3 regions of the Bacillus sp. PK5-006 genome follow, and region 1 is predicted to be linked to each of the others. Evidence: riboswitches for the same ligand, from Rfam matches in the RefSeq annotation. Region 1 holds a riboswitch; each other region holds the start of a gene.

What was found. Region 1 has a riboswitch for S-adenosylmethionine ahead of M1D84_RS11285 (DUF2292 domain-containing protein). Riboswitches for the same ligand answer to the same signal wherever they lie in the genome.
Region 2: another riboswitch for S-adenosylmethionine. It lies ahead of M1D84_RS00865 (5-methyltetrahydropteroyltriglutamate--homocysteine S-methyltransferase); the one in region 1 lies ahead of M1D84_RS11285 (DUF2292 domain-containing protein).
Region 3: another riboswitch for S-adenosylmethionine. It lies ahead of M1D84_RS03800 (methionine ABC transporter ATP-binding protein); the one in region 1 lies ahead of M1D84_RS11285 (DUF2292 domain-containing protein).

Annotation. Positions count from the first base shown of each region.
Region 1 is NZ_CP096414.1:2,174,368-2,185,246, reverse strand. It holds gene carB (carbamoyl-phosphate synthase (glutamine-hydrolyzing) large subunit) at 1-378, shown strand, start outside; gene M1D84_RS11305 (dihydroorotate dehydrogenase electron transfer subunit) at 375-1,151, shown strand; gene M1D84_RS11300 (dihydroorotate dehydrogenase) at 1,145-2,077, shown strand; gene pyrF (orotidine-5'-phosphate decarboxylase) at 2,049-2,753, shown strand; gene pyrE (orotate phosphoribosyltransferase) at 2,761-3,399, shown strand; SAM riboswitch class I at 3,567-3,669, shown strand; gene M1D84_RS11285 (DUF2292 domain-containing protein) at 3,786-3,890, shown strand; gene M1D84_RS11280 (phosphoadenylyl-sulfate reductase) at 3,936-4,637, shown strand; gene M1D84_RS11275 (inorganic phosphate transporter) at 4,651-5,715, shown strand; gene sat (sulfate adenylyltransferase) at 5,773-6,909, shown strand; gene cysC (adenylyl-sulfate kinase) at 6,924-7,517, shown strand; gene cobA (uroporphyrinogen-III C-methyltransferase) at 7,547-8,302, shown strand; gene M1D84_RS11255 (sirohydrochlorin chelatase) at 8,377-9,162, shown strand; gene M1D84_RS11250 (precorrin-2 dehydrogenase/sirohydrochlorin ferrochelatase family protein) at 9,143-9,646, shown strand; gene M1D84_RS11245 (Rqc2 family fibronectin-binding protein) at 9,682-10,879, opposite strand, start outside.
Region 2 is NZ_CP096414.1:175,229-186,107, forward strand. It holds gene licT (BglG family transcription antiterminator LicT) at 105-938, shown strand; gene M1D84_RS00850 (beta-glucoside-specific PTS transporter subunit IIABC) at 1,265-3,172, shown strand; gene M1D84_RS00855 (glycoside hydrolase family 1 protein) at 3,144-4,562, shown strand; gene M1D84_RS00860 (GNAT family N-acetyltransferase) at 5,033-6,022, opposite strand; gene M1D84_RS00865 (5-methyltetrahydropteroyltriglutamate--homocysteine S-methyltransferase) at 7,084-8,205, opposite strand; SAM riboswitch class I at 8,294-8,406, opposite strand; gene M1D84_RS00870 (gluconate:H+ symporter) at 8,489-9,808, opposite strand; gene M1D84_RS00875 (four-carbon acid sugar kinase family protein) at 9,859-10,879, opposite strand, start outside.
Region 3 is NZ_CP096414.1:757,447-768,325, forward strand. It holds gene M1D84_RS03755 (3-hydroxyacyl-CoA dehydrogenase/enoyl-CoA hydratase family protein) at 1-1,567, shown strand, start outside; gene M1D84_RS03760 (acetyl-CoA C-acetyltransferase) at 1,580-2,755, shown strand; gene M1D84_RS03765 (acyl-CoA dehydrogenase family protein) at 2,770-4,551, shown strand; gene M1D84_RS03770 (arsenate reductase family protein) at 4,663-5,019, shown strand; gene gcvH (glycine cleavage system protein GcvH) at 5,086-5,469, shown strand; gene M1D84_RS03780 (YusG family protein) at 5,514-5,750, shown strand; gene M1D84_RS03785 (toprim domain-containing protein) at 5,882-6,226, shown strand; gene M1D84_RS03790 (thioredoxin family protein) at 6,239-6,541, shown strand; gene M1D84_RS03795 (SCP2 sterol-binding domain-containing protein) at 6,662-7,003, shown strand; SAM riboswitch class I at 7,106-7,214, shown strand; gene M1D84_RS03800 (methionine ABC transporter ATP-binding protein) at 7,369-8,394, shown strand; gene M1D84_RS03805 (methionine ABC transporter permease) at 8,387-9,055, shown strand; gene metQ (methionine ABC transporter substrate-binding lipoprotein MetQ) at 9,070-9,891, shown strand; gene M1D84_RS03815 (carboxymuconolactone decarboxylase family protein) at 9,995-10,363, shown strand; gene M1D84_RS03820 (hypothetical protein) at 10,579-10,713, shown strand.

The DNA of each region.
Region 1 (10,879 bases):
AAAGAAGAAGGACTTGAGATCGCAAGAAGATTCCATTCGATCGGCTATCATATTTTAGCAACAGAAGGAACGGCGAATTATTTAAAACAAGCCTCCATTCCATCAAGTGTGGTCGGCAAAATTGGAGAAGAAGGCAAAAATCTTCTTGATGTCATTCGAAACGGGGAAGCCCAATTCGTGATCAACACATTAACAAAAGGAAAACAGCCGGCAAGAGACGGCTTTAGAATTAGACGTGAATCTGTTGAAAACGGAGTGGCTTGCTTAACGTCACTAGATACAGCAGAAGCCATTTTAAGAGTGCTTGAGAGCATGACATTTAGAGCGGATGAAATGCCAGAAGTGAAAACGAATGCTGAGGTGACAGTAACGATATGAAAAAAGCATACTTGACGGTCGTCTCGAACCGAGAGATCGCTGATCATATTTACGAAATGACATTACAAGGTGACCTTGTGGACTCCTTTCAAACGGCTGGACAATTTCTTCATCTAAAGGTCAGTGAATCGATGACACCGCTGCTGAGAAGACCGATCAGTATTGCCAACATTCATGCCGAGCAAAAAGAAGCAACCATCATTTACCGCGCAGAGGGAGAGGGCACAAAGCTCCTCTCCCAAAAGCGGGAGGGAGAATCAGTCGATGTATTAGGGCCGCTTGGAAACGGGTATGATCCTTCAGTCGTCAAGCCCGGAGAGACGGCATTACTAGTCGGCGGCGGAATTGGCGTACCGCCTCTATATGAGCTGTCTAAGCGTTTAACGAAAAAAGGTGTCATCGTAAAGCATGTCCTCGGCTTTCAGTCGAAAAAGGATGTATTTTACGAGGAAAAATTTCAAGCACTCGGCGATACGTTTATTGCAACGGTTGATGGCACATACGGTGCTAAAGGCTTTGTAACAGATGTGATAAAAGAGCAAAACCTGAGCTTTGATGTGCTGCTTTCCTGCGGTCCAACACCTATGCTAAAAGCGCTGAAAGACACGTATCCTGATAAGCCTGTCTACATTTCGATGGAAGAACGAATGGGCTGCGGGATTGGTGCCTGCTTTGCATGTGTCTGTCATACCGATCAGCTCGACAAACCTTACGTCAAAGTGTGTCTTGATGGACCTGTTTTTAAAGCAGAGGAGGTGGCATTGTCATGCTAAACGTTGAGTTACCGGGATTATCTTTAAAGAATCCAATTATCCCTGCATCAGGCTGCTTTGGATTCGGGAGAGAATTTGCATCCTTATATGACCTGTCATTGCTGGGCGGTATCATGATCAAAGCCACAACCCTTGAACCGAGATTTGGCAATCCGACTCCAAGGGTTGCTGAGACAGGAGCTGGTATGCTCAATGCAATCGGCCTTCAAAATCCAGGTCTAAAAGGCGTGCTTGAAAATGAGCTGCCTTGGCTTGAGCAGTTTGATACGCCAATTATCGCAAACGTTGCTGGCTCACAGGTGGATGATTATGTTGAAGTAGCCAAGCAAATCAGCCAAGCAAAAAATGTTCATGCCCTTGAACTGAATATTTCTTGCCCAAATGTGAAAACCGGCGGAATCGCCTTTGGTACAGATCCAAATATGGCAGCATCATTGACAAAAGCAGTCAAGAAAGTCTCTTCCGTACCTGTCTATGTCAAGCTGTCACCTAACGTAGCCAATATTGTAGAAATTGCTCAAGCGATTGAAGCTGCTGGAGCGGATGGACTCACCATGATTAACACATTAATAGGGATGCGTTTAGATTTAAAAACGGGGAAACCCATCCTTGCCAATAAAACAGGCGGATTATCAGGACCAGCTGTCAAACCTGTCGCTGTACGTATGGTGCATGAGGTGAGTCAAGCGGTTTCTATTCCGATTATCGGGATGGGCGGAGTGCAAAGTGCTGAAGATGTACTTGAATTTTTACTAGCAGGTGCAAGTGCAGTCGCTGTCGGTACAGCGAATTTTGTGAATCCATTTATTTGCCCGGAAATCATTGAAGAGCTGCCAAATGTGTTAGCAGCATATGGTTATTCATCTGTAGAGGAATGTATCGGAAGGAGCTGGAAACATGAAGCACTTGCCCATCATCGCGCTTGATTTTCCATCAGGGCAGGACGCGCTTGCCTTTTTAGATCCCTTTGAAGGGACACCATTATTTGTGAAGGTCGGCATGGAGCTGTTTTACCAAGAAGGACCTGCCATCCTTGATGCGCTGAAAGAAAAAAATTGCCGCATTTTTCTCGATCTAAAATTACATGACATTCCAACAACGGTGCAAAAAGCGATGAACCGGCTTGCCGCACTTGGCGTTGATTTGGTCAATGTGCATGCTGCTGGCGGGAAACGAATGATGCAGGCTGCATTAGAGGGACTTGAAAGCGGGACTCCTGCTGGACAAAGCCGTCCGGGCATTATTGCAGTGACCCAGCTGACTAGTACGTCAGAAGACATGATGAGAAACGAATTACTCATTGACCGTCCGCTGCAAGAGACTGTGATCCGGTACGGACAATTAGCATATGAAAGTGGACTGGACGGTGTTGTTTGCTCTGTTCATGAATCTAAAGCACTTCATGAACATATCTCACCCTCTTTTCTCACTGTAACGCCAGGGATTCGCTTACCGAATGATCAAACCGATGACCAAAAGCGTGTGGCGACACCTGCCTATGCAAAAGAGCAAGGTGTTTCACAAATCGTTGTCGGGAGATCAATCACAAAAGCTGATAAACCAATAGAAGCCTATCATCAAATTTTGAAAGAGTGGGAGTGACTGCCAGATGAAATCAAAAATCGCGAAACATCTATTACAAATCAAAGCGGTCTCATTAAAACCAGACGAACCGTTTACATGGGCGAGCGGTATAAAATCACCGATCTATTGTGATAACCGCCTCACATTATCATATCCAGAAGTCAGACACGACATTGCGGAAGGTCTAAAAGATTTGATTCTCACTCATTTCAAGGGAGCAGAGGTTGTCGCGGGTACTGCAACAGCAGGCATTCCGCATGCGGCATTAGCAGCAGACCGCTTGAACATCCCGATGTGTTATGTCAGAAGTAAGCCGAAAGCACACGGCAAAGGAAATCAAATTGAAGGGGCCGTATCGAAAGGCCAAAAGGTTGTCGTCGTCGAAGACCTTATCTCCACAGGAGGCAGTGTGCTGGAAGTGGTTGCTGCTCTTCAAGCTGAGGGCTGCGAGGTACTAGGAGTTGCCGCAATCTTCACATACGGACTGCCAAAAGCAGCGGCCGCTTTTCAAGAAAAAAATATTCCATATGTCACCCTGACAGACTATGACACATTGACAGACGTGGCACTTGAACTGAAAGCGATTGAGCCGTCTGCGATGAACAAACTAAAACGCTGGAGACAAGACCCTTCCTCTGAATCTTGGATGGAAGAAACGGTCTGAAAAGTCAAAGTCCATCGTTAACAATTTTAAAGCTGTGCCTGCCCGCACGGCTTTTTTATTTGGGTAAAAATAGTAAAATAGACTCAAATTTTAATAAAAACTAATCCTATCAATAAAGTCGGGTTGACTTTTGTTTGAATTGTGTTAATATTTAAGACAAATTGAAACTCTTATCCAGAGAGGTGGAGGGACTGGCCCGATGAAACCCGGCAACCTGCGATTTGCAAGGTGCTACTTCCTGCAAAATGATTCTATTTTGAAAGATAAGGAAATTGTGAGCTTCCTCATCTTTCTTTCGGACTGAAAGAAAGTTTTTTTATTTTAACGGTGAGGAGGAAGAGGAGATGGAAGTGAAACAAAATCAGGATGAGGACTTAGTAAAGCATATGCAAGAACTGATTGGGGATATGAAATTCGGTTCAATTACGTTAATTGTTCAGGACGGTCAAGTGATTCAAGTGGAAAAAAACGAAAAAATTAGATTAAAGTAGTGCGGAAAATAGCAATATGAGCGGTACTCCGGAAGGGGAGAAATCATGTTAACTTATGAAAATTGGCAAGAGCCGTCCATTACATTTCAAGAGGATGATTTGTATAAAGGAGCCCTGTCTGTACTGAAATGGGCGTACGGTCATTATGGTGACCAGCTTGTATATGCGTGCAGCTTTGGGATTGAGGGCATCGTTCTGATTGATCTGATTGCAAAAGTAAAAAAAGATGCGAGAATTGTCTTTTTAGATACAGGTCTGCATTTTAAAGAAACTTACGACACAATTGATGCGGTAAAGGAAAGATATCCGGGTTTAGATATTGTACTGAAAACGCCTGAGCTGACGGTTGAACAGCAAAATGAGCAGCACGGTGATCAATTATGGAAAACAGATCCTCAAAGCTGCTGTCATATGCGTAAGGTCATTCCTTTGCAAGAAGCCCTATCTGGTTATCCAGCATGGCTTTCTGGTTTAAGAAGAGAGCAGTCACCAAAACGAGCAGGGACGAATTTCTTAAATAAGGATGAAAAATTCAAATCAGTGAAAGTATGTCCGCTCATCCATTGGACGTGGAAGGACATATGGAGATATGCATCTAGAGAGGAACTTACTTATAATCCGCTGCATGACCAAGGATATCCAAGTATCGGCTGTGCACCGTGTACACAGCCAGCATTTACTGCAGATGATCTTCGTTCTGGCAGATGGTCAGGCACAGCAAAGACAGAGTGCGGATTACATGAGTAAGGGAGTATAATGTATGGAAATCGCCGCAATTTTATTTAGTCTATTCTTTGCTTTAAACATAGGCGCAAGCGGAGCAGCTGCTTCTATGGGCATTGCGTATGGATCAGGTGCCATTCAAAAGCCCATTTATGCGCTCAGTTTTTGTGCAGTTGGGATTTTAGCAGGTTCAGTGATTGGCGGCGGTGAGGTCGTCAAAACGATCAGCTCTGGTATTATGCCAGAATCAGTCATTACACTTGAAATCGTTTGTATTATCATTGGTTCTGCTGCACTATCACTTTTCATAGCAAATCTGATGGCGATTCCTTTATCAACAAGTGAGGTCACAGTAGGGGCTGTAGTTGGTGTAGCAGTCGCATATAAAGTTTTGTTTGTGAAATCCATTTTAATGATTGTGGCATTTTGGGTCATCATCCCGCTTTTCGCCTTTCTTTTTACCTTTGCTGTCGTCAAAATCATCAGAATGTTCCCTAAACGGAAGCTGTCTAAAAAAGGCACAGCTATTTTATCTGTCGTATTAATTCTCAGCGGATTTTTAGAGGCATTTTCAGCCGGTATGAACAATGTGGCAAATGCCGTCGGCCCGCTCGTCGCTTCAGGCGTTTTGTCAGTTGGGCAGGGAACACTTTATGGCGGAATCTTCGTCGCAGCAGGGGCCCTCTTGCTAGGCAGAAGAGTGCTGGAAACAAACGGAAAGAAAATTACCCGCTATCAAACAGGCGAAGGGATTTTACTTTCGAGTACCGGTGCCGGGCTTGTCATCGTCAGCTCTATTTTTGGGCTGCCCGTTCCACTTACGCAAATCACCTCCTCGTCTATTATCGGGCTTGGAATGGCAAAAGGCGGGCCTAACATTTTTCACAAACATGTTGTGAAAAAAATGCTGAAAGTATGGGTGGTCTCACCTTTCTTATCACTCAGCCTATCGTATTTGCTTGTGAGCCTTTTCTTAAAAGGAGACTATTACTCTATCTTTATCATGATGAGTGTACTGCTTGCCTCACTTGGTGCGCTGAGTCTGATGAAAGCAGTCAAAAAAGAAAGCAGCTCTATTCATGAACAGGGCGGCGGGATTTAACCATAAATCCGACTATTAACATCTAATAAATATGAACATTGAGAGGAAGATGAACAAATGAGTTTAACACCACATGGTGGCGTATTAATTAATCGAGTAAATGAAGAATATGATCTCAGCACGGCTGCGAAGGAAATTGAACTAGATGCGATTTCCTTTGCAGACCTTGAACTCATTGCAATTGGCGGATATAGTCCTATTGAAGGGTTTTTAACAAAAGCTGATTATGAAGCAGTTGTAAGCAGTATGCGGCTAGCAAGTGGTGTCGTTTGGTCTCTTCCTATTACACTGCCAGTAACAAAAGAAAAGGCGGCGGAAATCCATCAAGGCGATATCGTGCGCTTATCTTATAATGGGACTGTATATGGGGTCATTGAAGTAGAGGATCAATACACACCAGATAAGGAAAAAGAAGCGGTGAATGTCTATAAAACAGATGACCGCAATCATCCAGGCGTGAAAAAATTATTTGAACGCGGCGATACTTACATTGGCGGAAAAATTACACTGACGAAACGCAGTGAAAAACCATTCCCTCAATTTACGTATGAGCCAGAAGAAACAAGACGTCATTTTAAAGAAAACGGCTGGAAAACCATTGTTGGTTTCCAAACGAGAAACCCGGTTCATCGTGCCCATGAATATATTCAAAAAACAGCACTGGAAACAGTCGATGGTTTATTTTTAAATCCTCTTGTCGGTGAAACAAAATCTGACGACATCCCAGCAGATGTAAGAATGAAAAGCTATCAAGTGTTATTGGACGGTTATTATCCAAAAGACCGCGTCTTTTTAGGTGTTTTTCCTGCTGCAATGCGTTATGCTGGACCAAAGGAAGCCATTTTTCATGCGCTCGTACGGAAAAATTATGGCTGCACCCATTTTATTGTCGGAAGAGATCATGCAGGTGTTGGTGACTATTACGGCACATACGAGGCGCAGGAACTATTTGATCAATTTACAAGCGAAGAAATCGGCATTACTCCATTAAAATTTGAACACAGCTTCTACTGTAATACATGTGAAGCGATGGCCACTCCAAAAACGTGTCCTCACGACAAAAGCGAGCATGTCATTCTTTCAGGTACAAAGGTTCGAACAATGCTGAGAAACGGTGAATTACCACCAAGCACGTTCAGCCGAAAAGAAGTCATTGAAACATTAATCGAAGGATTAAAAACGACGGTATCTTAACGGGAGGGTATGACATGAGCAACGAACATATCGTGTGGCATGATTCATCTATTACAAAAAAAGAATATCAACAAAAAAACAATCATACGAGCGGCATTATCTGGCTTACAGGTCTAAGCGGGTCAGGTAAATCAACGATCGCGAATGCAGCTGCAAGAGAGCTGTTTGAACAAGGCTACCAAGTCACAGTTCTTGACGGCGATAACGTGCGGCACGGACTCAATAAAGATCTAGGGTTTTCAGATGATGATAGAAAAGAAAACATCCGCCGAATCGGAGAAGTGGCGAAATTATTTGTGGAGCAAGGAACGATTGTCATCACTGCTTTTATTTCTCCATTTCAAGAAGACCGCCACATTGTTAGACAGTTAGTCGAAGATGGAGAATTTCACGAAGTGTTTGTCAAATGTGATTTGAACGTGTGTGAAGAGCGTGATCCAAAAGGGTTATATAAAAAGGCCAGAAACGGTGAAATTCCGTTTTTCACTGGAATCGATTCACCGTATGAAGAGCCTGCTGCGCCTGAGCTCGTATTAGATACAGGGGAATTATCCCGTGAGGAATCTAAACAGCGTCTTGTTGATTATGTAAAAGGAACAACGAAATAATCGCCTGATGGCAGGGGGAGAAAAGCAAGATGGGGAAAGTATACATTGTGGGTGCTGGACCCGGTGACCCAGATTTAATCACATTAAAGGCCCATAAGGCGATACAGCAGGCAGATGTCATCTTATATGATCGTCTTGTCAATCAAGAAATTCTCGCCCATGCCAAACCGGAGGCGGAATTGATTTATTGCGGCAAGCTGCCAAATCATCATACAATGAGGCAGGAAGCCATCAATGAAGCGCTTGTGGCTCATGCAAAGGAAGGGAACGTTGTCGTTCGGCTGAAAGGCGGCGACCCCTTTGTCTTTGGCCGCGGCGGTGAAGAAATCGAATGCTTAGCTGAGCACGGAATTCCGTATGAGGTCGTCCCAGGAATTACTTCTGGGATTGCAGCGGCTGCTTATGCGGGCATCCCTGTGACACATCGTGAATTCAGCTCAAATGTTGCTTTTGTCACGGGCCACTATCAAAAGGATGAACATTTTGAAGAAAAGTGGGAGGCGCTGGCTACAGGGATTGATACTCTTGTGATTTACATGGGTGTCAAAAACGTGGAAAGAGTGCAGCGCCTGCTTTTAAAAAATGGACGGGACCCAGAAACACCCGCTGCATTTATACACTGGGGAACCACATCGAGGCAAAAGACAACTTGCTGCACGGTTGCGACACTGTCTGAAACTGTTGAAAAAGAAGGGATCGAGCATCCAAGTTTAATTGTTGTTGGAGATGTCGTTCATTTTCATCAAAAGCTGAACTGGTTTGAACCCGCATTAATCGAGAAATGAGAATGGTAGAGAAAAGACACGTGCATACATCGTGTCTTTTCGTCTGATGAAAACAAGTGAGAGGGAGGAGCCGCATGAAACAAGCTGTCCTTTATGTTGGGCATGGAAGCAGGGTGAAAGAAGCACAAGATAAGGCCATTTCTTTTATGAAAAGCTGTATGCCGTTAGTGAAAGCAGATATACAAGAAATTTGTTTTTTAGAGCTGACGGATCCTTCTATAGAAGAAGGATTTGAGGCCTGTGTGAAAAAAGGAGCGACACACATTGCAATCGTCCCGCTCCTCCTTTTAACTGCCATGCATGCCAAATCGGATATCCCGGTCGAAATTGAGAAAGTGCGCGCGCGTTTCCCGCAAGTGAAGGTCACATATGGAAAGCCGATCGGGGTGAATCAAGAAGTAACAAAAGCGGTTGCCGCAAGAATTAAAGAAGCAGGATATCAAGGCGAGCGCGCTCGGATTCTTTTAATTGGCCGCGGGAGTTCTGATCCGGATGTGAAGCGAGATGTGTTTGGCATTGCAGACGATGTCCGAAGCCTGCTTCCGCATGCAGAGGTTCTTCCGTGTTTTATTACAGCATGTGAGCCAAATTATCGAGATGTTCTCGCGCAGTTATCAGAAGATGACGATGGGCCTGTTTATATCGTTCCTTACTTACTGTTTACGGGGATTTTAATGAAAGAAATTGAAAGTGAAGCCGCTCAGGCGAGAAAGCGGCTGAAAGATGTCCGGGTATGCCGGTATATTGGCTTTCATCCGCATGTCAAAGCGGCTTATATTGAACGCGTGCAAGAAACCATTTTAAACAAAGACGATGCGTTTCGTTTCCGAGGAGAAAGCCATGCTTCCAGTCCATCTTGATTTAACCAATAAACAAGTGGTCATCGCCGGCGGCGGATCTGTCGCATTAAGAAGAGCAAAGGCATTGTGTACGGAGTCTTGCCATATAACTGTTGTGAGTCCTGATCTTTCTGAAGAGATGGCGTGCCTCATTGATACATACGCATTGAATTGGAAGGAAAAGAAGGTGGGCGCTGAAGATTTGAAGGATGCGTTTTTCATTGTAGCTGCTACAAACGACCCTTCGGTAAATGAATGGATTGCACAAACAGCGCAGCCTCACCAGCTCGTGAATTGTGTGAGCCAATCTGAGCTCGGCAATGTGATGATGCCGAAGGTTGTCAAAGCAGGAAAAGTGACGATTTCAGTCTCTACAAGCGGTGCTAGCCCCGCCCGGACAAAACAGCTGGCTGCGGCAATAGAATCCTTGCTTGAAGAAGAGGATATTGACGCACTTGATGCCCTTTACATCGAAAGAAAAAAACGACAAAGAAAAAGCCGATAAAATCCTTACAGGAGATTTTATCGGCTTTTTTTTATTTATTTTCTCAGCTTGAGCACAAGATCTTCGTCAGGCGTGACAAATAAAGTTTGCTGCTGATCATACGTAACAAAGCCTGGCTTTGCTCCGTTTGGTTTTTTCACATGCCGGATTTTTGTATAGTCGACAGGTACGGAGCTGGACTCTTTTGCCTTTGAAAAATAGGCGGCAATTTGAGCCGCTTCAAGCAGCGTTTGTTCATCAGGTGCTTGGTGGCGGATGACGACATGTGACCCAGGAATATCCTTTGTATGCAGCCAAATATCATCACGAGCAGCTGCCTTTGTAGTCAAATACTCGTTTTGTTTGTTGTTTTTTCCGACTAAAATTGGTATGCCTTGGGATGATTCATACGTTTCGAGCTGAATGGCCGCCGGTTTTTTCTTTTTGGCGAGACGCTTTTGTTTGGCGCGTAAATATTTTCCTTCAACAAGCTCTTCTCTCATTTCCTCTAAATCCTTCGGTGAAGCAGAGGACAGCTGCTGAATCAGCTCTTCAAAATAAGCAATTTCTTCATGTGTCCGCTTAATTTGTTCATTTACAGCTTCTACAGCATTTTTTGCCTTTTGATATTTTGTAAAATATGCCTGGGCATTTTCAGAAGGGGTTTTGTTTGTTTTGAGCGGAATCGTGATTTCTCCGCCGTCTTCATCGTAATAATTGATGACAGTCGCTTCTTTATCCCCTTTTTTAATCGCATATAAATTGGCTGTTAACAGCTCACCATAGAGCTGATATTTGTGTGCACCTTGAGATTCTTCAAGGGTTCTTTTTAGCTTTTTCAGCTTGTTTTCATTTTTCTTTTTTTCATTTACGACAAACCGTTCAAGGTCCGCTGCCTGCTGTTTGACTCTATCTCTCTCAGCTTTTCCAAAATAAAAGCGGTCAAGCAGCTGGCTGAGTGAGTCGAATGTCTTCATCTCGCCATGGACATGCTGAAGCTCTAATAAATAGAAATACTCTTTTCCGTCTTTTCTTGTGAGCTGCGGTGTAAAAGAATGCATGCGAATGAGCTGGAACATGTCGAGCAGTGTATTTGGAATCGTTTCTTGATTGGCAAGACCGGCCCGGTGTACAACTTCCTTTGCAAACAGCGGGGAAACCCCAGAGAAGGTATCGACAATTTGATTTGCGATCTTTCCTTCTTGAAAGCGTAAATGCTTCAAAATATCATCCTTTGTCACGTCAAAAGGATTC
Region 2 (10,879 bases), 1.7 Mb from region 1:
ATGTAAAATCATCTTAAAGTCCTCTTTTTTGAAAATAATAATAACATGACATATCAATCAACGATAAAATGCTCGAAAAAGCGGAATGTACTGGGGGGTATCAATTGATCATTTCTAAAGTAATCAATAATAATGTTGTCAGTGCGTATGATGACGAGCAGCATGAGCTGGTCATTATGGGCAGAGGGATCGCGTTTCAAAAGAAAAGCGGAGACCCGATTGACGAAGAACGAATCGAAAAAGTATTTTCTATTCAAAATAAAGATATATCAGAAAAATTCAAAACCCTGCTTTATGATATTCCAATCGAGTATATGCAAGTGTGTGAGGCGATTATTGAGCATGCGAGAACAACCCTTAACAAAAATTTAAATGACAGCATCTATGTGACGCTGACGGATCATATCACCTTTGCCATCGAACGTCATCAAAAAGGAATGGACATCAAAAATGCCTTGCTCTGGGAAATCAAACGGCTGTATAAAGATGAGTTCAGATGCGGTTTAGAAGCTATTCGGATCATTGAGGACAAGCTGAGCATCCATCTTCCTGAGGATGAAGCCGGCTTTATTGCCATGCATATTGTCAATGCAGAGCTCAATGAAGAAATGCCAAACGTGATTCAAATCACCAAACTTATTCAAGACATTTTAAACATCGTTAAATATCACTTTCAAATTGATTTAGACGAGGAATCATTAAATTATTTCCGATTTGTGACGCATTTAAAGTTTTTCGGACAGCGTCTGTTTAACGAAACACAAATGGAAAATCAAAATGAGTTTCTGTATGAAGTGGTAAAAGAGAAAAACACTGCTGCTTTTCAATGCGCAGAAAAAATTAACGAGTATGTTCAAAAAGAATACAACCGAAGTCTCATAGAAGATGAAATGCTATATTTAACTTTGCATATAGACAGAGTAATAAAAAGAAAATAAATTCAAAAAGAAAGCGTTGACATCACAAAATTAACATGATAATTTATAACTATAAACTAAATAACCCACAATCTTTTAGGATTGTTACTGGTCAAGCAGGCAAAACCTAAATCATTGTCCCTATCTTTGATAAGGCGTGATTTAGGTTTTTTATATCTAAAGACTTATAAAAATTAAATAACGATCAATCGCTATGAAGGATTGTTACTGGTTAAGCAGGCAAAACCTAAATATCGATTAATGTCTGAATCGCTATTTCTCGGACATTAATGGATGTTTAGGTTTTTTCTATATCAAGATGAAATCAACGATTGGAGGGTAACACAATGAACCACAAACAAACAGCAAAAGAAGTGCTAGAACTTGTCGGCGGTGAAAAGAATGTTAAACACGTCACGCATTGTATGACAAGACTTCGCTTCAACTTATACGATGAAAGCAAGGCAGATAAAGAGAAGCTGCAATCAACAGACGGCGTCATGGGCGTGAATCAAAGCGGAGGCCAATATCATGTCATTATCGGCAATGATGTCTCAAATGTCTATCAAGCGATGGTCGCTGATTCAGGTCTATCATCTGATGTAAAGTCAGGCGGTACAGAAGAAGCGTCAAAACAAAATGTGATATCAAAGCTTTTCGATTTTATCTCTGGTGTCTTCACACCGATTCTTCCAGCCATCGCTGGGGCCGGTATGATCAAAGGGATTTTGGCACTGATGCTCACATTCCAGTGGATATCAGATAAAAGCAGTACGTATGCGATTTTAACAGCCATCGGAGATGGAGCCTTTTACTTCTTACCGATTCTGCTTGCTGTAAGCGTAGCCAAAAAAATTGGCACAAATCAGTATATCGCGGCTGCCATTGCAGCAGCAGCACTGCACCCGCAGTTAACCGCTTTACTGGGCGCGGGAAATACAGAATTTCTAGGCTTGCCAGTGGTTGCCGTTGTGTACTCTTCATCGGTGATTCCAATTCTACTCACCATCTGGCTTGGTTCATATGTTGAAAGATTCGCAGAAAAATATAGTCCGAAATCATTAAAGATCATCCTTGTTCCAACGGTCACACTTCTAGTCGTTGTACCAGTTATGCTCATCGCGGTTGGACCGCTTGGCGGGATTATCGGAAGTGGCCTTTCAGGTGGAATTGATTTATTGTTTAAACATGCAGGTCTTTTGGCCGGACTCTTGATCGGCGGATTCATGTCACCATTGATCATTACGGGCATGCACTATGCACTGCTTCCAATCATGATCAACAACATTACGTTAAACGGTTTTGACTACATTCTACCAATGATGTTTGTAGCGAATATGGCACAAGCAGGCGCAGCATTCGGTGTCTTCTTAAGATCAAAAAACAAAACGTTCAAATCATTGGCGATGTCTACAAGTATCACAGCCTTAATGGGAATTACTGAACCTGCTATGTATGGTGTGAACATGCGATTGAAAAAACCGTTCCTTGCAGCCCTTATTGGTGCAGCAGCAGGCGGCGTGTTCATGTCAATCTTTAAAGTAAAATCATATGTGATATCTGGATCAGCAGGCCTTCCAGGTCTCCCAACATTCATTGGACCAACATTTGTCTACTCAATCATCGGTTTAGTCATCGGATTTGTTGTAGCAACGATCATGACACTTGTTCTAGGATTCAAAGATGTACCAGTGAAAGATGATACAAAAGCAGACAAACCAGAAGAAAAGAAAGACACAGCAGCACTTCAAAATGAAGTGGTACAAAGCCCGCTTGAAGGTCAACTAAAGCCGCTCAATCAAGTAAATGATGCAACATTTTCTAATGAAATTATGGGTAAAGGTGCAGCCATTGTACCAACAGCTGGGCGTGTTGTAGCACCGTTCAACGGCAAGGTTGAAACCATTTTCCACACAAAACACGCCATTGGCTTGAAGAGTGAACAAGGTACAGAACTTCTCATTCATGTCGGGATTGACACGGTAAAACTTGGCGGAAAGTATTTCACAAGTCATGTGCAGTCAGGTGATCTGATTCAAGCAGGAGATGTACTCATTGATTTTGATATCGAGGGCATTCAGCAAGAAGGCTATGATGTCACCACACCTGTTATTGTCACCAACACAAACGATTTTGCACAAGTTGATGCGAAAACAGATGGAACGATTACAGTGAAAGAGACACTGCTTACAGTCAGTGTAGAAGAAAAAGAGGAGGGTATTCAACATGAACAAGTTAGAAAAAACATTTCCTAAAGGTTTCTTATGGGGCGGCGCTGTTGCAGCCAACCAAGTTGAAGGCGCATATAATCAAGATGGAAAAGGCTTATCGACAGCTGATGTGTCACCAAATGGTATTATGCACCCATTCGATGAATCAATGAAAGACCTTAACTTATATCATGATGCAATCGATTTCTACCATCGCTATAAAGAAGATATTGCACTCTTTGCAGAAATGGGATTCAAGTGCTTCAGACTATCCATTTCTTGGCCGCGTATCTTCCCAAATGGCGACGATGCGGAACCGAATGAAGCAGGTCTCGCTTTTTATGAACAAGTATTTGATGAACTGCATAAGCACGGAATTGAGCCAGTTGTCACCATCTCTCACTATGAAATGCCGCTCGCACTTGTGAAAAACTACGGCGGATGGAGAAACCGTAAGCTTGTGGATCTTTATGAAACATACGCGAAAACATTGTTCACTCGCTTTAAAGACAAAGTGAAATATTGGATGACATTCAATGAAATCAACGTTGTATTACATGCGCCTTTCACTGGCGGCGGACTTGTATTTGAAGAGGGTGATGACGAGAAAAGCATTCAATATCAAGCAGCGCATCACCAATTTGTTGCAAGTGCTTTGGCTGTCAAAGCAGGACACGAAATCATTCCTGATGCGAAAATCGGCTGTATGATTGCAGCGATGACAACTTATCCGTACAGCTCAAGACCAGAAGATATGTTTGCTGCAATTGAGCAAGACCGTAAAACATTATTCTTCTCAGATGTACAGGCAAGAGGCTATTACCCAGGTTACATGAAACGTTATTTCCTTGAAAATGACATCAACATCGAGTTCCAAGAAGGGGACGAAGACATTTTAAGAAACCATACAGTGGACTATATTGGCTTCAGCTATTATATGAGCTTTGTGACAAGTACAGATCCAGAAATTCTTGGACAAGTGACTGGCGGTAACCTATTTGAAGGTGTGAAAAACCCTTATCTAGAAGCAAGTGATTGGGGCTGGCAAATTGATCCGAAAGGACTTCGTACAACACTGAATCAGCTGTATGACCGCTATCAAAAACCATTGTTTATCGTAGAAAATGGATTGGGTGCTGTCGATCAAGTAGAAGAAGACGGATCCATTCAAGACGATTACCGAATTGATTACCTCAGAAGCCATTTGCTAGAGGCGAGAGAAGCGATCGCAGACGGTGTTGACCTGATCGGTTATACAAGCTGGGGCCCAATTGACCTTGTCAGCGCATCAACGGCTGAAATGAAAAAACGCTACGGCTTCATTTATGTTGACCGTGATAATGAAGGAAACGGTACATTAGATAGAAAGAAAAAGAAAAGCTTCGACTGGTATAAACAAGTGATTGCGACAAATGGTGAACATTTGGATTACTAAACAGAGAAACTATTGTTTCGTTTCTTTAGGACATATGGTGTCTTGAAACGGTGAAAACAATTTGAATCAGGCATTATCATTCATTGGGTCTCCTCTAGGGGCATGATGGGTGATAATGCCTTTTTTATGAAAAAGACAAAATCGAACAAAAAATAAACCACACTTTAATTTGTTGCGTGGTTCATATAAATCATATAATGGTTTTAATTCGGTAATACCTATTCTTCAAGTATTAGGGTATTTAAAATTAAATTCTAGTAGACTTAACCCTTTCCCAATTGTGGTCTAAGAAAAGAATCCTATTCTCAAATGGTTATCAGCAGCAATTCTGTCTTCAATTCAGTAATTATACATCTGAATCTTTCTCCACTGTATGAATTCATAATCAATATTATAAAATTTAACTAGCCCAGGATAGACTATTAATAACTTGGTAGTACTCATGGAACTAGTCAGTCAGCTTTTTATAGTCATTGTATCAACCTTTTTTCAAATTCTAATTCATCTTTGACATGTATTCCGTAATTTCCTATAGAGGGAATTGTAGGTTTAACCATTCTTGCTTTATCAATTGCACCAATATAGATGTTTTTGAAAGAATATCCCTTTCTTTGATAAAACCTAATTGCATTTAAGTTATCATTACTAGTGATTAAATTAATAGAGTGTATATTTTGTGTTTTTAGATTTTGTTCTAACTCAAAAAGTAATCTACTTCCAACACCATGGTACTTTTCTAGAGCCTCCAAAGTCAGGATTTCTGCCTCTTCTTTGAATATTTTGTAAACTAATATTCCTACTATATAATCTCCACGTTTAGCCAACAAAATGTTTTCATTTAAAACATTATAAGTTGTCCCTTTAGACACCATAGTCGTTCCACCCCAATGTTCATTAAAAAACCATGTTAACCACGAAAAGTCTTTTGAACTTGGCTGAGTTATTATCAATTCTTCTGAAAGAGAACATTTTTTTGACAGCTGGATATGGGCTATTTCTTTTTCATGAGCTTGATCCTCAGAAAAATGGATTGAGATGCCTAGTTTTTCGGCGTTTATTTGAGCAATTTTTTGTGCATAGTTCGAAAAATCTTCAGGGTCAATACCAAAATAAAAAAAACTCTCAGGTGGATTCTTTTTGTACCACAGTTTGCTACTGATGACATATTCGTTTTGTTTTGTTTCAGTTATGCTGATATCATCATATAATAGTGCTCTTCCTTCAATAAACTCTAAGACAAATTCATCTAATTTGTTTTGAGTAAATAAACGGTTTTTTTCTTGAAAATATCCTATTTCACTTAATTTGCTGTGAATCCAATTAATTAAATCATCCTCGTTTAGTTCATTATCTCTCGCTAGTGCCATTAGCATTGCAATGTAATTAACGATTGTTTTGCTTCTCTTAGTTGAAATGTTTTTATAGATGTTTTCTAAAATATCGTTGTTAAGTTTATTCATTTTACATATACAACTTCCTTTTCAATTAATTGTTTACTCAATGCTTCCAGGTCTTCGATACAAGTTTGAACATCTGTATCATATTCTTCAGTAATTTCTAACAAGTTACCAAGATTGTGGCTTTGGCTCGTTTGTATCCATACTTGTTGGAATATCTCCGATTTCATCATAACTTCCATAAACTCTTCAACGGAGAATTCTAAAGGATGGAATGAATAATTTGAATACCTGTGCTGGTGTAATGGGGGTATGGTTTATAATTTTATTACCTATCGACGGATAGTTTATTTTCTTTGGCGAAATCATTATATAAATAACATTCATCATAAGTTAGCCATGAATGTACACTCCTTTCATAAAGTGTTAAGGTATGAAAAAACAAGTTTATAATACATGTCCATTAGCAATAACTACATTACTAAACTCAACAAGAAGAGTAGTTTTATAAACTTTATTCTTGTAATCATTTTTCTATTTATGTATTAAATTTCAAGTTAATACCCTAACGGAAGTCATAATATCACATTTTTCTTATTTTTTTAATTTAGATCAATAAATTTTTGACAAGTTTTTATATCGATACTCTCTATCTAATAAAGTGAATATCATTGAGGAGGCAGGGATCTTAACGAATTTTTAGTACCACCTGTAGGGGGCAATGAGTTGGTATGAAAAAGAGTTGCCTTAGCATTTGATTTCACCGATATATTTAAACCAAAGCTTCGAGACCCCATAAACTATAGTCACACTTTTAGGTTTGCTTGAGGGAACGATGGAAAAAGCAGTATTGTAATTTCTAATAATTGGGGTGGATTTTCAGTAGGAGATATTCTGGCTAGGAAGATGACTTGAATGTATCAATCCACTTAACTTGTTAGACAACTTATGAGTATAAAAATGGTTTTTAAGAAGATAACGTATGTTCAATATCTTCTTAAACTCAACTATAGAAGTAATACGATTAAACTTAATATCAAGTTGATTGAGATGACAAAAAATAAAGAACCGCTTAAAAAAGCGGTTCTTTATTATGAAGGTCAGCTTTTTCTGTAAGTTTTCGCCTATTTCCACACTTGATCAGCAATCTCAATCACATGACGCAGCTTTTCCCATTGTTGCTCTTCTGTTAACAGGTTGCCTTCCTCTGTTGAGGCGAATCCGCATTGTGGACTCAAACAGATTTGGTTAATGTCCACATATTGAGCCGCTTCCTCAATGCGTTTTTTAATCTGTTCAACTGGCTCAAGCTCTCCATATTTTGAAGTGACAAGGCCTAGTACGATTTGAAGGTTTGGGTTCTTCACATATCGAAGGGGCTCAAATCCGCCAGAACGATCGTCGTCAAACTCTAAAAAGAGACCATCAAGATCTAAGCCGGCAAAAATTGTTTCTGCCGCTGCTTCGTAACCACCTTCAGCTGCCCATGTCGATTTAAAGTTACCTCGGCAAATGTGCATCGTGATCACCAAATCCTCTGGGCGGTCGGCAACAGCTTCATTGATTGTCTTTGCAAACGATTCACGAAGTTCATCTTCTTCTCGGCCAAAGGCTTTGATTTGTTCGTGGCCTTTTTCGGAAAAGAACACTGCCCATGCCGTATCATCCAGCTGCAAGTAGCGGCAGCCTGCATCATAAAAAGCACGGATGGCTTTCTTATACGCTTGTGCCACATCATGGTGGAATTCCTCTAAGCTGTCATACACTCCTTCTTCAAGCTTTCCACGGAAAAAGAGCATATTCGGACTTGGAATCGTCATTTTAGCCGTATGATCACCAGCGATGCTGTGAAGGAAACGATAATCCTCCAGCATTGGATGATCTGTAAAATCGATCTTGCCTGTTACCTTGATCCCTCTAGCTTTTGTCGTTGTGTTATGGAATTGAATGCCTTGATCTGCTTCAAATCCTTCAACTCCATCGAGTCCTTCAAGAAAGTCAAAATGCCACCATGCACGTCGGAACTCACCATCTGTGACAACCTCTAACCCAATTTCTTTTTGCTTCTCTACAATACGTGTAATTTCTTCGTTTTCAATTTGTCGGAGCTGCTCTGCTGTCAGCGTACCGTCTGCTTTTTGCTTGCGTGCTTCCTTGATGCGCTCTGAACGAAGTAAACTTCCTACTTGATCTGCGCGGAATGGCGGTTTCGTTGTTTTCTTTCCAATGGTTTGTACTTGTGTCATGCTGAATCCCTTCTTTCTTCAGGTTAAAAAATCAAATAAAAAAGCTCTTCCTTAGATAAGGAAGAGCATCATATACTGTGAGAACTCTGCCTTATCTTCAAACAAGCATTTGCTTGCTTAAGGAATTAGCACCATTCTGTTCCTAGGAACAGCGGTTGCCGGGTTTCACAGGGCCAGTCCCTCCACCACTCTTAATAAGGTTACCTTTTGATTCAATTTTCTTAATAAACACAATTATTCAACGTTTTCAGGGAAAAGTCAATGGTTTTTACAATTTAATTTCCTACATGAACAAATCAGCGACAAGAACACCAGCAAGTCCGACAAGTGAAAGCACGGTGACCATCAATGTCCACGTTTTAAAGGTTTGAGCCATTGATAGGTTAAAGTATTCTTTATAAATCCAGAAACCCGCATCATTCACATGAGAGAATGTAATACTTCCCGCACCTGTTGCGATCACCATTAATTCAGGGCTGACACCCGTCAGGCCAATCAGTGGTGCAGAAATGCCAGCCGCCGTGAGACCGGCGACAGTGGCTGATCCTAAAGAGACACGAAGGACAGCAGCAATGAGCCAAGTCAGAAGCAGGGGAGAAAGTGTGCTTCCTTGCATGATCCCTGCAATGTATTGATCGACGCCGCTATCAATGAGCACTTGTTTAAAGGCACCGCCGCCTGCAATAATTAATAGAATCATAGCAATAGAGCCGATAGAATCCGTGATGGACTTCATCACATCCTGCATGCTCTTTCCTCTTCCAAGCCCAAACGTGTAGATGGCAAGCAGCACTGAGATTAATAGTGCAATCGCCGGTTCGCCTAAAAACTCAGCAGTTGGCAGCAATGGGGAGGATGGGAAGAAAATTTCTAGAAATGCTCTGAATGTCATAAGTAATACAGGCAAAACAGCAGTGAAAATGCTAATGCCGAAGCTAGGCATTTCTTCTTCTGTGAATTCCTTTGGATTAAATAAGTTCTTTGGGATATGTGCGTGCAACTGATCTTTTTTAAATAGTTTCGTAAACAGAAGTCCGCCTACTAAAACAGCAGGAATCGCTAAAATAATCCCAACCAATAAGGTTTGTCCCAAGTTTGCCTGAAAGACATTCGCAATGGCAGTCGGTCCTGGATGAGGAGGGAGGAAGCCATGTGTGGTGATAAGTGCAGCGACGAGCGGCATACCCACATACAGCACAGGAAGTCTTGCAGCTTGAGCGATTGTAAAGACTAATGGAATTAAGATAATGAATCCGGTTTCATAAAATAGAGCAATTCCAATCACAAACCCAGTCAGCATCGTCGCCCATTGGATTTTTCCGATGCCAAATCGGTCAATAAGTGTCATCGCGATCCGTTGAGCTCCGCCAGAATCAGCCATCAATTTCCCAAGCATCGCTCCAAAACCGAGAACGAGTGCCAGGTGTCCGAGCGTACTGCCAAGTCCTTTTTCGACAGAAGCAATCGCTTCTAGTGGTGTCATCCCTTCTAACACAGCAACAATTAAAGAAACAATAATCAAAGAAATAAAAGCGTTTAACTTAAAGACAACCATGAGTAAAAGCAATAACAAAACGCCAAGTCCAATAAACACTAACGACATGATCTTTCCTCCTTTGTGGTGCATAAGGGGGCGCAAACACCCCCTATGCCTTATCCTTCAAGTATGTCTACAGCTTCTTTTAACGTATCCTTTGACCCAACATTTCCCGGGAAAATCACATAAGACATGAAAGGGAATTTACTTTCTTCTCCTGTTTGCCAAACGGGGATACCTGGTTTGATTTGACCTGCCACGGTCGCACGTTTCACGCTAAGTCCTCTTGTCCCAATATCGCTGGAGGTAATTCCACCTTTGGCAATAAGATACTTAGGACGAATGGTGAGACGCTGGACAATACTTGTCACAGCATCACTAATCTCTACAGAGAGCTTTAGTTCTTCCTCTTGGCGATCATCCCCAAGATCAAGCCGTTCTCTTCTTGTATAAACAGCCACAGATTGACCACCTGCCAACAGTGTTTCAGTTTGCTGAATAACGCGGTTAATTTCTTCGCGAAAGGCATCAGGCTCTAACACAAGGTGGGTATTAAATTCAATAAAAGCCATCTCTTGATTTTGCTCAAGCGCTTTTAATTGTTCTGTTGTTTTTTTCACATGAGAACCGATCATAATGAGACCACCATGCGGGCTTTCTTCTTGTATCAAGGCATCTCTTGTTAATAAGGCTTGATCCCCTATACCGCCAAGTACTTTTGTGAGCGCCGCCGCACTTCTGAACATCAGCTGCTGTCCTGCTTGAATGGCTTCAATGAGAGCGGTGACAAAGACTTTGACATCGTCATAGTCCACCGCGTTTACAACCACCTTTTTGAAATCCTTGACACTCATGAGCTGATGTTTGATTTGATCAATGCGTAAAGCCCTCAGATCAGCTAACGAAATGTAGGTAGTGTTCTCTTTTGTGAACATTCCTTCTGACTTTTCTTCAATCCATTCTCCAAGATGAGATGATTGAAAGCCGAATGTACGGTCTCTTGCAAATTCTGTGTCACCAGCAGGAATTAATTCATGTCCTTCCTGTACGTAATGAATATTGTCGATCGTAAAGCGTCCACCTTCTTGGAAAAAAGGAAGAAGGATTTCACCATCGAACTGGCGGGAGCTTTGCTGT
Region 3 (10,879 bases), 1.4 Mb from region 1:
AGGAAAGGAAAAAGAGATTTTCCAGCTGCCTGAGTTTATTGAAAGAATGCTCGAAAAAGGATGGATTGGCAGCAAGGCAGGCCAAGGTTTTTATCAAAAAAATGGGAAGGTCATTTTAGAGCTTGACCCAGTGACGCTCACATATGGTGAACGCACAAAGCTAAAAGATCCAGGCATTGAAATGGCGAAACAGCAAAAGGGTGCAAAAGCAAAGTTGAAAGCGCTTATTTATCAGGATGGCCGTGCAGGGCAACTACTTTGGAATATGACAGCGCCCGTACTTCTTTATTCAGCTCATCTAAAAGGTGAAATTGCGGATGATATTCAGTCTATCGATAACGCCATGAAATGGGGATTCGGCTGGCAGCACGGCCCATTTGAGCTGTGGGATGCAATAGGTGTCAAAAAAGCTGCCGAACGCATGGAAGCAGAAGGCCACAGTATTCCAGCATGGGTAAAAGACATGCTGTCAAAAGGACACGAGACATTCTATCAAGAGAATGCTGATGGAGAGCGTGCGTTTTATCATAACGGGGCTTATGAACAGGAAAAAGGGAACGACAAACATATATCTTTAGCTAGATTGAAAAAGAAACACGACGTCATCTTCAAAAATTCTGGTGCGAGCCTGATCGATATTGGTGATGATGTCGCCTTGCTCGAATTTCACTCTAAAAGCAATGCCATTGGACTAGATGTCATTGATATGATCAATCGCGCTGTTGATGAGACGGAAAAGAATTATAAAGGGCTTGTCATCGGAAACCAAGGGAAGAACTTCTGTGTTGGCGCAAACCTTGCCCTGATTTTAATGGAAGCACAGGACGACAATTTCTTTGAAATTGACTTTGTGATCAGACGCTTCCAGCAGGCAATGATGAAGGTGAAATATAGCAATCGCCCAGTCGTGGCCGCCCCATTTGGGATGACATTAGGAGGCGGAACAGAAGTTTGTCTGCCGGCAGCAGCTATTCAGGCGTCCAGCGAAACATACATGGGACTTGTGGAAGCGGGAGTTGGACTGATTCCAGGAGGCGGCGGAAACAAAGAGTTATATCTTCGTCACCTGCAAGGATCAGCGAAGCCGTCGCAGACGGCTATACAGGATGCTACGCTGAAAACATTTGAAACAATTGCAATGGCAAAAGTATCGACTTCAGCTGAGGATGCGCGGGATATGAACATGCTCCGCGTGAGTGACCGGATTAGTATGAACGGGGATCACCTGATCTATGATGCAAAACAACTGGTGCTCTCTCTTGATGAAGCCGGTTATCGTGCGCCGCTCAAGCAAAAGGTGCCGGTCATGGGAGAAACAGGCTATGCAGCGATGATTTTGGCTGCTGAAAATATGAGACTGTCAGGATACATTTCAGAGCATGACATGACCATTGTAAAAAAATTAGCTCATGTCATTTCCGGCGGGAAACTGCCATTTGGAACCGAGGTAGAGGAGCAATACTTATTAGAGCTTGAAAGAGAAGCCTTTTTAAGTCTTGTAGGAGAAGTGAAATCACAGGCACGTATGCAGCACATGCTCGTCAAAGGAAAACCTTTACGTAACTAAGGGGGAGTCAAAATGAGAGAAGCAGTCATTGTCGCTGGCGCAAGAACACCAGTAGGGAAGGCGAAAAAAGGATCGTTAAAACATGTCCGGCCTGATGATATGGGCGCATTATGTGTAAAAGAAACGTTAAAGCGTGCCGGTGAATACGACGGTCAAATAGATGATTTGATCATTGGCTGTGCAACGCCAGAAGCAGAGCAGGGGTTAAATGTGGCGAGGAATATTGGGGCATTAGCGGGACTGCCTTATACGGTACCTGCCATCACCATAAACCGTTACTGCTCGTCTGGTCTTCAATCTATCGCTTATGCGGGTGAACGTATTATGCTCGGGCAGGCAGACACGATTTTAGCCGGAGGAGTCGAATCGATGTCGCAGGTGCCGATGATGGGTCATTCCATTCGTCCAAATGCTCTCTTGGCAGAGCAAGCACCTGAATACTACATGAGCATGGGGCACACGGCAGAGCAAGTGGCGCAAAAGTATCAGGTCACACGTCAAGATCAGGACGCCTTTGCGGTGAGGAGTCATCAAAAGGCAGCAAAGGCACTTCAAGAAGGGAAATTTTCAGATGAAATTGTGCCTGTTGATGTAACAGAGCGACGGGTAGGTGAGCAATATCAATTAGAAGAGCATCAATTCACGTTCTCACAGGATGAAGGTGTGAGAGCAGGCACAACGGAGGAGATTCTTTCCACATTGCGTCCAGCCTTCTCAACAAAAGGCACGGTGACCGCAGGGAACTCGTCTCAAACAAGTGACGGTGCCGCGTGTGTGATGATGATGGACCGCGAGAAAGCATCCTCACTTTCTCTTCAGCCGCTCGCTAAATTCAGAGCATTTGCTGTTGGCGGTGTACCGCCTGAAGTGATGGGGATCGGTCCGGTCGAAGCCATTCCGCGTGCGCTGAAAATCGCTGGACTTGAGCTGAAGGATATTGGCCTGTTTGAATTAAACGAAGCGTTTGCCTCTCAGGCAATTCAAGTCATTCGTCATTTAGGAATTGATGAGGAAAAGGTGAATGTCAATGGCGGGGCAATTGCGCTCGGACATCCGCTCGGCTGTACAGGAACGAAACTAACGCTGTCACTGATTCATGAAATGAAACGGCGAAACGAGCAATTTGGCATTGTCACAATGTGTATCGGCGGGGGCATGGGAGCAGCAGGCATTTTTGAATTGATCTAAAGGGGGAAATCAGGATGAAAGCATTGGAAGATGTAAAAAAGGGTGGAAGCTTTTTAATTGATGAGACGAATTATGAGCATATTTTTACACCGGAGGATTTCTCTGATGAACATCAAATGATTGGAAAAACAACAGAGGATTATATTTTACAAGATGTGGTTCCGCATATTGATCAAATTGAAAACCATGAGTTCGAGCATTCGGTCAGGCTTCTCAAAAAGGCTGGTGAGCTTGGGCTGCTTGGAGCTGATGTGCCTGAGGAATTCGGCGGGCTTGGATTAGATAAAGTCAGTTCCGCTATCATTACTGAAAAATTCGCTAGAGCAGGAAGCTTCTCACTTTCCTATGGTGCTCATGTCGGTATTGGTTCTCTGCCGATCGTGCTCTTCGGGAATCAAGCGCAAAAGGAAGCGTACCTGCCTGGACTCGCCTCTGGTGAAACCATTGCGGCGTACGCACTCACTGAGCCAGGATCAGGCTCTGACGCCCTTGGAGCAAAAACAACAGCAGTTCTGAATGAAGCAGGTACCCATTATGTCCTCAATGGAGAAAAGCAGTGGATCACAAACTCCGCATTTGCCGATGTCTTTGTTGTGTATGCCAAGATTGATGGTGAACACTTCTCTGCTTTTATCGTCGAAAAGGATTTTCCAGGTGTCAAAACGGGGCCTGAAGAGAAAAAGATGGGTATTAAAGGATCATCGACAAGAACATTGATTCTTGAAGATGCCCAAGTACCGAAGGAGAATTTGCTCGGTGAAGCTGGCAGAGGTCATGTGATTGCGTTTAACATTTTGAATATTGGGCGCTATAAGCTGGCAGTCGGCACAATCGGTGCATCAAAGCGCGTCATTCAATTGTCGGCAGAATATGCGAACCAGCGTAAGCAGTTCAAAACACCAATTTCTCGATTCAGCTTAATTGGTGAAAAAGCAGCCAATATGTCAGCAAAGCTCTATGCGATGGAAAGTGCTGTTTACCGTACGGTTGGATTATTTGAACAGCGAATGGGGCTCTTAAGTGATGAAGAGCAAAAAGACGGCAAACAAATTGCCCAATCCATTGCGGAATATGCGATTGAATGTTCTCTCTGTAAAGTGCTTGGCTCTGAAACGTTAGATTATATTGTGGATGAAGGCGTGCAGATTCACGGCGGATATGGATTCATGCAAGAATACGAGGTCGAAAGAGCCTATCGCGACTCACGAATTAACCGGATTTTTGAAGGGACAAACGAAATCAACCGTTTGCTTGTACCAGGTACATTCTTGAAGAAAGCGATGAAAGGAGAGCTTCCGCTGCTTCAAAAAGCGCAAACCTTACAGGAAGAGCTAATGATGATGATGCCGGAAGAGCCAGGCGATCAGCCGCTCGATCAAGAAAAATATTTGCTCGCCCATGCGAAAAAGATCGCCTTAATGGTGGCTGGTATGGCAGCCATGAAATACGGGAAAGCCTTAGACAAAGAGCAAGAAATTCTTGTGAACATAGCCGATATCGTCAATGAAATTTTTGCTGCTGAATCAGCGATTCTGCGTACAGAAAAGGCAATCGCTGCAACAGGGGCAGAAAAGAATGAACAAAAGCTTGCTTACACACAAATTTTCACGCAGGAAGCTTTCTTAAAGATTGAAGCCCATGCAAAAGAATCCTTGATTGCGATGGAGGAAGGAGATTCACTCCGCATGAGCCTGTCAGCCCTTCGCAAGCTGACAAGATTTACGCCGATCAATGTCATCGCCAAAAAGCGCGAAGTGGCAAAACGAATCTTTGAAGCAGAGAAATATATCGTATAAGGATGGCTTAAAAGGTGCGGATACTACTCCGCACCTTTTTGTAAGCATACATTTAGGTTTTTAAAATATTTTGTGATAAAATGTTGTCACTATTTGCAGGAGGTGAAAATGGTGGCTTTAGATTTTTATGAATACCCATCTTGCGGTACATGCCGAAAAGCAAAAAAGTGGCTGGAAGCACACAATAAAGACATCAACAGCATACATATCGTCGAAGAGACGCCTGATAAAGAAACATTAAAAGCCCTTTACGAAAAAAGCGGTTTAGAGCTGAAGAAATTCTTTAATACAAGCGGACAAAAATACCGGGAGCTGCAGCTAAAAGATCAACTTCCTGCAATGTCAGAGGACGAGCAGCTAGAATTACTCGCGTCTAACGGAATGCTGATTAAGCGCCCGATTACAACAGACGGAAAACGAGTCACGGTAGGATTTAATGAAGATACATTTAAAAGCGTCTGGAAATGATGTAACTTTCATTCAGATTGTGGTATCTTCAATATAGATTGTAAGAAAAGACTGGAGGGGTATTGAATGAGCACACCAAAAGATTTACGTTATTCAGAAGAACATGAATGGGTCAAAGTAGAAGGAGATAAGGTGCGTATCGGTATTACGCATTTTGCTCAATCTGAGCTGGGCGATATCGTGTTCGTTGAGCTTCCTGAAGTAGGAGACAAAATCACAGCGGACGAGCCTTTCGGAAGTGTAGAATCAGTGAAAACCGTTTCTGAACTTTATGCACCGATCAATGGCACAATCGTTGAAGTGAACGATGAGCTGGATGACAGCCCGGAATTCGTCAACGACTCTCCATACGAAAAAGCATGGATGATCGTTGTAGAACCAGCTGATGCTTCTGAAATTGAGAACTTAATGACGGCTGAGCAATATGAAGAAATGACAAAAGAAGACTAATTCATGAGAAATTGGACACTCTACCTTTATGGGGGGTGTCCAATTTGTCTTTTCAAAAAGAACACGTGGATATAACAGAGCATGTCACTGGACGATTCAAAGAAAGCGGCATGGTGCTTTATCATCAAAATGAAGAGATTGGCACGATGATTAGTGAAAACCAATATGAGCTGAAATCGGGATATTCCTATGATCAAAATCGTTTTTATCGTTTAACGGACACATTAACCGATGGGACAGAAAAATATGTTGACTGTGACGATGAAAATGGCTGGTGCTAATCACAGATGAGACTGCAGTGAACAGAAGCTGCAGTCTTTTTGATGACGAGGCGCTCAATCTTTACAACCTGAATGAAAGATTGTAATCTAAGGAAGAAGTGAATCAACGTCAAAAGGGCCGGGTGATCGTGATGAATGTCGAGATAGAAAAGGTCATCATTGTAGAAGGTAAAACAGACAAACAAAAGCTAAAAGAAGTCATAAGTGAACCTGTTACCATCATTTGCACCAATGGCACGATCAGTACATCGAAGCTGGATCAGCTTGTGGACGATTTAGTGGGGAAAGACGTTTACATATTAGCTGACAGTGACGATGCAGGCGACAAACTGCGGAAGCAATTTCGAAAAGAATTCCCTGAAGCACTTCATCTTTTTGTCGACAGAACGTACCGCGAAGTGGCCGCTTCACCGTCAGCCCACATTGCATCTATCCTATTAGCTGCAAACATTGATGTTCATTCGAAATATTTATGAGGGTGGACGTATATGAAAGAAATTGAAGAACACGAATTCAAGGAGATAGAGGACGATTTATTTCTTTTATACTTATATACACCGTTTTGCGGAACATGCCAGCTGGCTAAGAAAATGCTGGCAGTCGTAGACGCCATGCAGCCGGATGTACCATTTTACGAAAACAATTTAAACTATTCACCAGGCTTTGCGAAAGCATTTGAAATCGAGAGTGTTCCTTGCTTTCTCCTGTTTAAAAAAGGTGAATTGGTGCAAAAAGGCTATGCCTTTCATTCAGTTCCATATCTTCATGAAATGATCGAAACCGCTAAATAAAGCGGTTTTTTGTCATATTTCAAGAAATTCATTTGAAAATTTGTCGAGTTATTTATAAAGGACAAGAAGATGTTTGTAGAGAAATGTTATGTATAACCAAATGACAGGGAGGTTATACATGTGGAAAATGTGAAAGCCCATGGTAACACAGGGCAGCGTTTATTATTAAAGCCGCTGCTCTCATCATCATCCTTGAAGATTACATTTGAGGCGGAAACTGACTCTTGTACATTGATTGTGGATGAACGTGGTGAAGTGAAGAAACTACCTGCAATTGAGTTATCGGATCTCATCTTTTATGGTGAGAGGAAAGAAATTCTTCAATTATTAGATGGAGATATGTCCTTACAGCAGTTAATCAGCAGAGGACAAGTCAAAGTGAAAGGGTCATTCCGTGCGCTCCTTAGACTAGAGGCAGTGCTTTGGCTGACGAACGGTTTTTTTCGAAAAATGATAACGTAGTTGTTTACTTGGAAATTAGCGATTTACAGCGTTGACATATCTCGGGTAGCATGATATTCTACGTTAGTAAAAACATGAACATCACATAAAACAACATATTTTCTCTTATTAAGAGAGGTGGAGGGACGTGCCCTATGAAACCCGGCAACCGTCAGCATAGCTGAAATTGGTGCCAATTCACTCAAAGCCGCAGCGCTTTGAAAGATGAGAGAAAGGCGTAATTGACATAAAAGGCCTTTCTGCTTGCGTTGCAGTTAGGTCTTTTTTACTGACCTGGCGCCAGGCTAGAGTCATGACAGAAAGAAGAATAAATAACGTATGTGATGGAAACCTATAGATTCAGCAAGAAAGCAGGTGATCAGACTGTGATCCATTTACAAAATGTATCAAAAACGTATCATTCAAAAAGCGGAAATGTTGATGCCGTGAAAGACGTCAACTTGGATATTGATAAAGGTGAAATATTCGGAATTATCGGGTATAGCGGTGCAGGGAAAAGCTCGCTTATTCGCCTATTAAACGGTCTGGAGCTGCCAACAGAAGGAATTGTTGAAGTGGCCGGCAACCGGATCAATGAAGTATCGAATGCGAAACTTCGGAAAGCAAGACAAGAAATCAGCATGATCTTCCAGCACTTTAACTTGCTTTGGTCAAGAACGGTGAGACAAAACATTATGTTCCCGCTTGAGATCGCAGGTGTACCGACATCGAAACGAAGAGAGCGTGCGAATGAACTGATTAAATTGGTCGGTTTAGAAGGAAAAGAAAATGCATACCCGTCTCAGCTAAGCGGCGGGCAAAAACAGCGTGTCGGCATTGCGAGAGCATTAGCGAATGATCCAAAGGTTCTTCTATGTGACGAAGCGACATCTGCGCTAGATCCGCAAACGACTGATTCGATCCTTGAGCTTTTGGCGGATATCAATAAACGGTTAGGGCTCACGATTGTGCTCATTACACACGAAATGCACGTCATTCGCAAAATTTGTCATCGCGTCGCAGTCATGGAAAATGGACGCATTGTCGAAGAAGGCGAAGTATTACGCGTCTTCAGACAACCGAAGGAAGAAATGACGAAACGATTTGTGAAACAGCTTGCAGAACCAGAGGAAGCGAAAGAAACAATCGAGCACGTCTTAGAACGAGTAAAAGAAGGTCAGGTCGTACGGTTGTCCTTTATCGGAGATTCTGCCGAGCAGCCGCTGATCACTGAAATCATTCGATCCTTTAATGTCGATGTGAATATCCTTCAAGGGAAGATTTCTCAAACGCAGGAAGGCGCGTTTGGAACACTCTTTATCCACATTAATGGAGAAGAGACTGAGGTAGAAAAAGCCATCGCCTATATCCAAAGCAAACAGGTTGAAATCGAGGTGATGACACATGTTTGAGAAATGGTTTCCGAACGTTGATTTAGACGTCATCTGGAGTGCAACAGGTGAAACGGTGTATATGACACTGATTTCATTGGCATTTGCCTTTGCAATCGGGATTATCCTAGGACTCCTGCTCTTCCTTACAGGAAAAGGCGGTCTTTGGGAAAATAAACCGATCAATGCTGTCATCGGCGCTGTCGTCAACATTTTCAGATCGATTCCTTTTATCATTTTAATTATTCTATTACTAGGGTTCACGAAATTCTTAATGCATACGATTCTTGGCCCAAATGCAGCACTCCCTGCCCTTGTCATAGGATCAGCTCCATTCTATGCACGTCTTGTCGAAATTGCACTGCGTGAGGTAGACAAAGGGGTCATTGAAGCAGCACGATCAATGGGAGCAAAAACGTCAACAATCATTTTCAAAGTATTGCTGCCAGAATCATTGCCAGCCCTTATTTCAGGTATTACCGTAACAGCGATTGCTCTAATTGGCTCTACTGCGATTGCAGGTGCAATTGGAGCAGGCGGACTTGGTGACCTCGCCTATGTGGAAGGATACCAATCTGGTAATACAGATGTCACACTTGTAGCTACTGTGTTTATTCTGATCATCGTCTTTATTATTCAAATAATCGGTGATTTGATTACAAATAAAATTGATAAACGTTAAGGGAGGATTTATTGATGAAGAAATTGATTTTAAGTGCACTATTTCTAGCATTTGCAGGTATTTTAGCTGCGTGCGGTTCATCTAATAACGCAAGTGAAAGCAAAACCATTACGGTTGCCGCTTCAAAAACGCCGCATGCCGAAATTCTTGAAGAAGCAAAACCACTTCTAAAAGAAAAAGGCTACGATTTAAAAGTGAAAGTGCTTAGCGATTATAAAATGTACAACAAAGCGTTAGCTGAAAAAGAAGTGGATGCGAACTTTTTCCAACATATCCCTTACTTAAACGAAGAAAATAAATCAAACAAAGATTATAACCTAGTGAGTGCTGGTGCGGTTCACCTTGAGCCTTTCGGTATCTACTCTAAGAAATACAAATCCGTAAAAGATATTCCAAACGGCGGCACAATCATCATGACAAACAACGTAGCTGAGCAAGGCCGTATGCTTGCCCTGCTGCAAAATGCTGGTGTCATCAAGCTTGATCCAAAGGTTGATACAATTAACGCAACAGTAAAGAACATTAAAGAAAACCCAAAGAATCTAAAATTCAAAAAAATCGCGCCTGAATTAACTGCGAAAGCTTATGAAAACAGTGAAGGCGATGCTGTATTTATCAACGTCAACTATGCGATCCAAAATAAATTGAATCCGAAAAAAGATTCAATCGAACTTGAGCAAACAAAGAACAACCCATATGCAAACATCGTTGCGGTTCGCAAAGGTGACGAAAAATCAGATAAGATCAAGGCATTAATGGAAGTTCTTCACTCTGATAAAATCAAAGAATTCATCGACAAAAAATATGACGGTGCAGTATTGCCTGTATCTGAGTAACAACATTTCAACCTCGCTTCTACCAAAGCGAGGTTTTTTGTGTATTTTTTCAAATCTCGCTCATAATAAAAACGTACAAAAGACCTGAAGGGATGGAATCAAGATGAATGAACAGCATATGAGCGGATCCATGCAGCAATCACTGACTGATTATAAAACCGCAATGGGTGAATTCCAGAAGAAAATGCCGGTGTTTGGAAAGAAATTCAATGAATTTACGGAGCAGTGCTTCCAAAGCGATTCATTAACGCAAAAGGAAAAACAAATGATTGCCCTCGGTATCAGTATTCATGCGCAGGATGAATACTGCATGATTTATCATACAAAAGGAGCGCTCGATCAAGGGGCGACAGAAGAGAATTTGCTGGAGGTTGTCAGCGTGGCGGCAGCTTTTGGCGGCGGAGCAGCACTAAGCCAAGGAATCACTGTCGTTCAGCAATGTATTGATGAATTTGGAGGACAGACGCATTAAGGGAAGCAAAACACGGTATTTTTCCATCTCAGGGAGTTGAGCGCTTCTCATCCGTTTGTGTGAGAAAATATGCCAGCATAAGGTGTCATATCCCTTTTGAGTGAAGCCGCATACGTTTGCTACAATAAAGCTACACTCAAGGAAGGGAATGGTTTATTATTTCTTCGGACCATAGTACACTAGGATTGGATTATACCGCCGAGATGGAAAAGGCCATGCATCAAGCTCATGGCATGAGCTATGCAGAGTACGAAAGAGACCATGACTTAAGGATGAAAGTGGAATATAAACGAGAGCAGTCCTATCGAGATGAGAAAAGACAGCTCGCAAAAATGAATATACGAGGCTAATAATAGCTGAGGGGCGGGGAGAACAGTTTCCCGCCCTTTCTTTATGAAAACAGTCTTTTCGACATAAATCCTTTTATCTACCTGCTTTTTTTGTTAGAATTTTGAGAGCATCCTCTCACGCTTATCGTGAATGTGTTGTATTCAGTTTTAATTTGTTATAAAATTA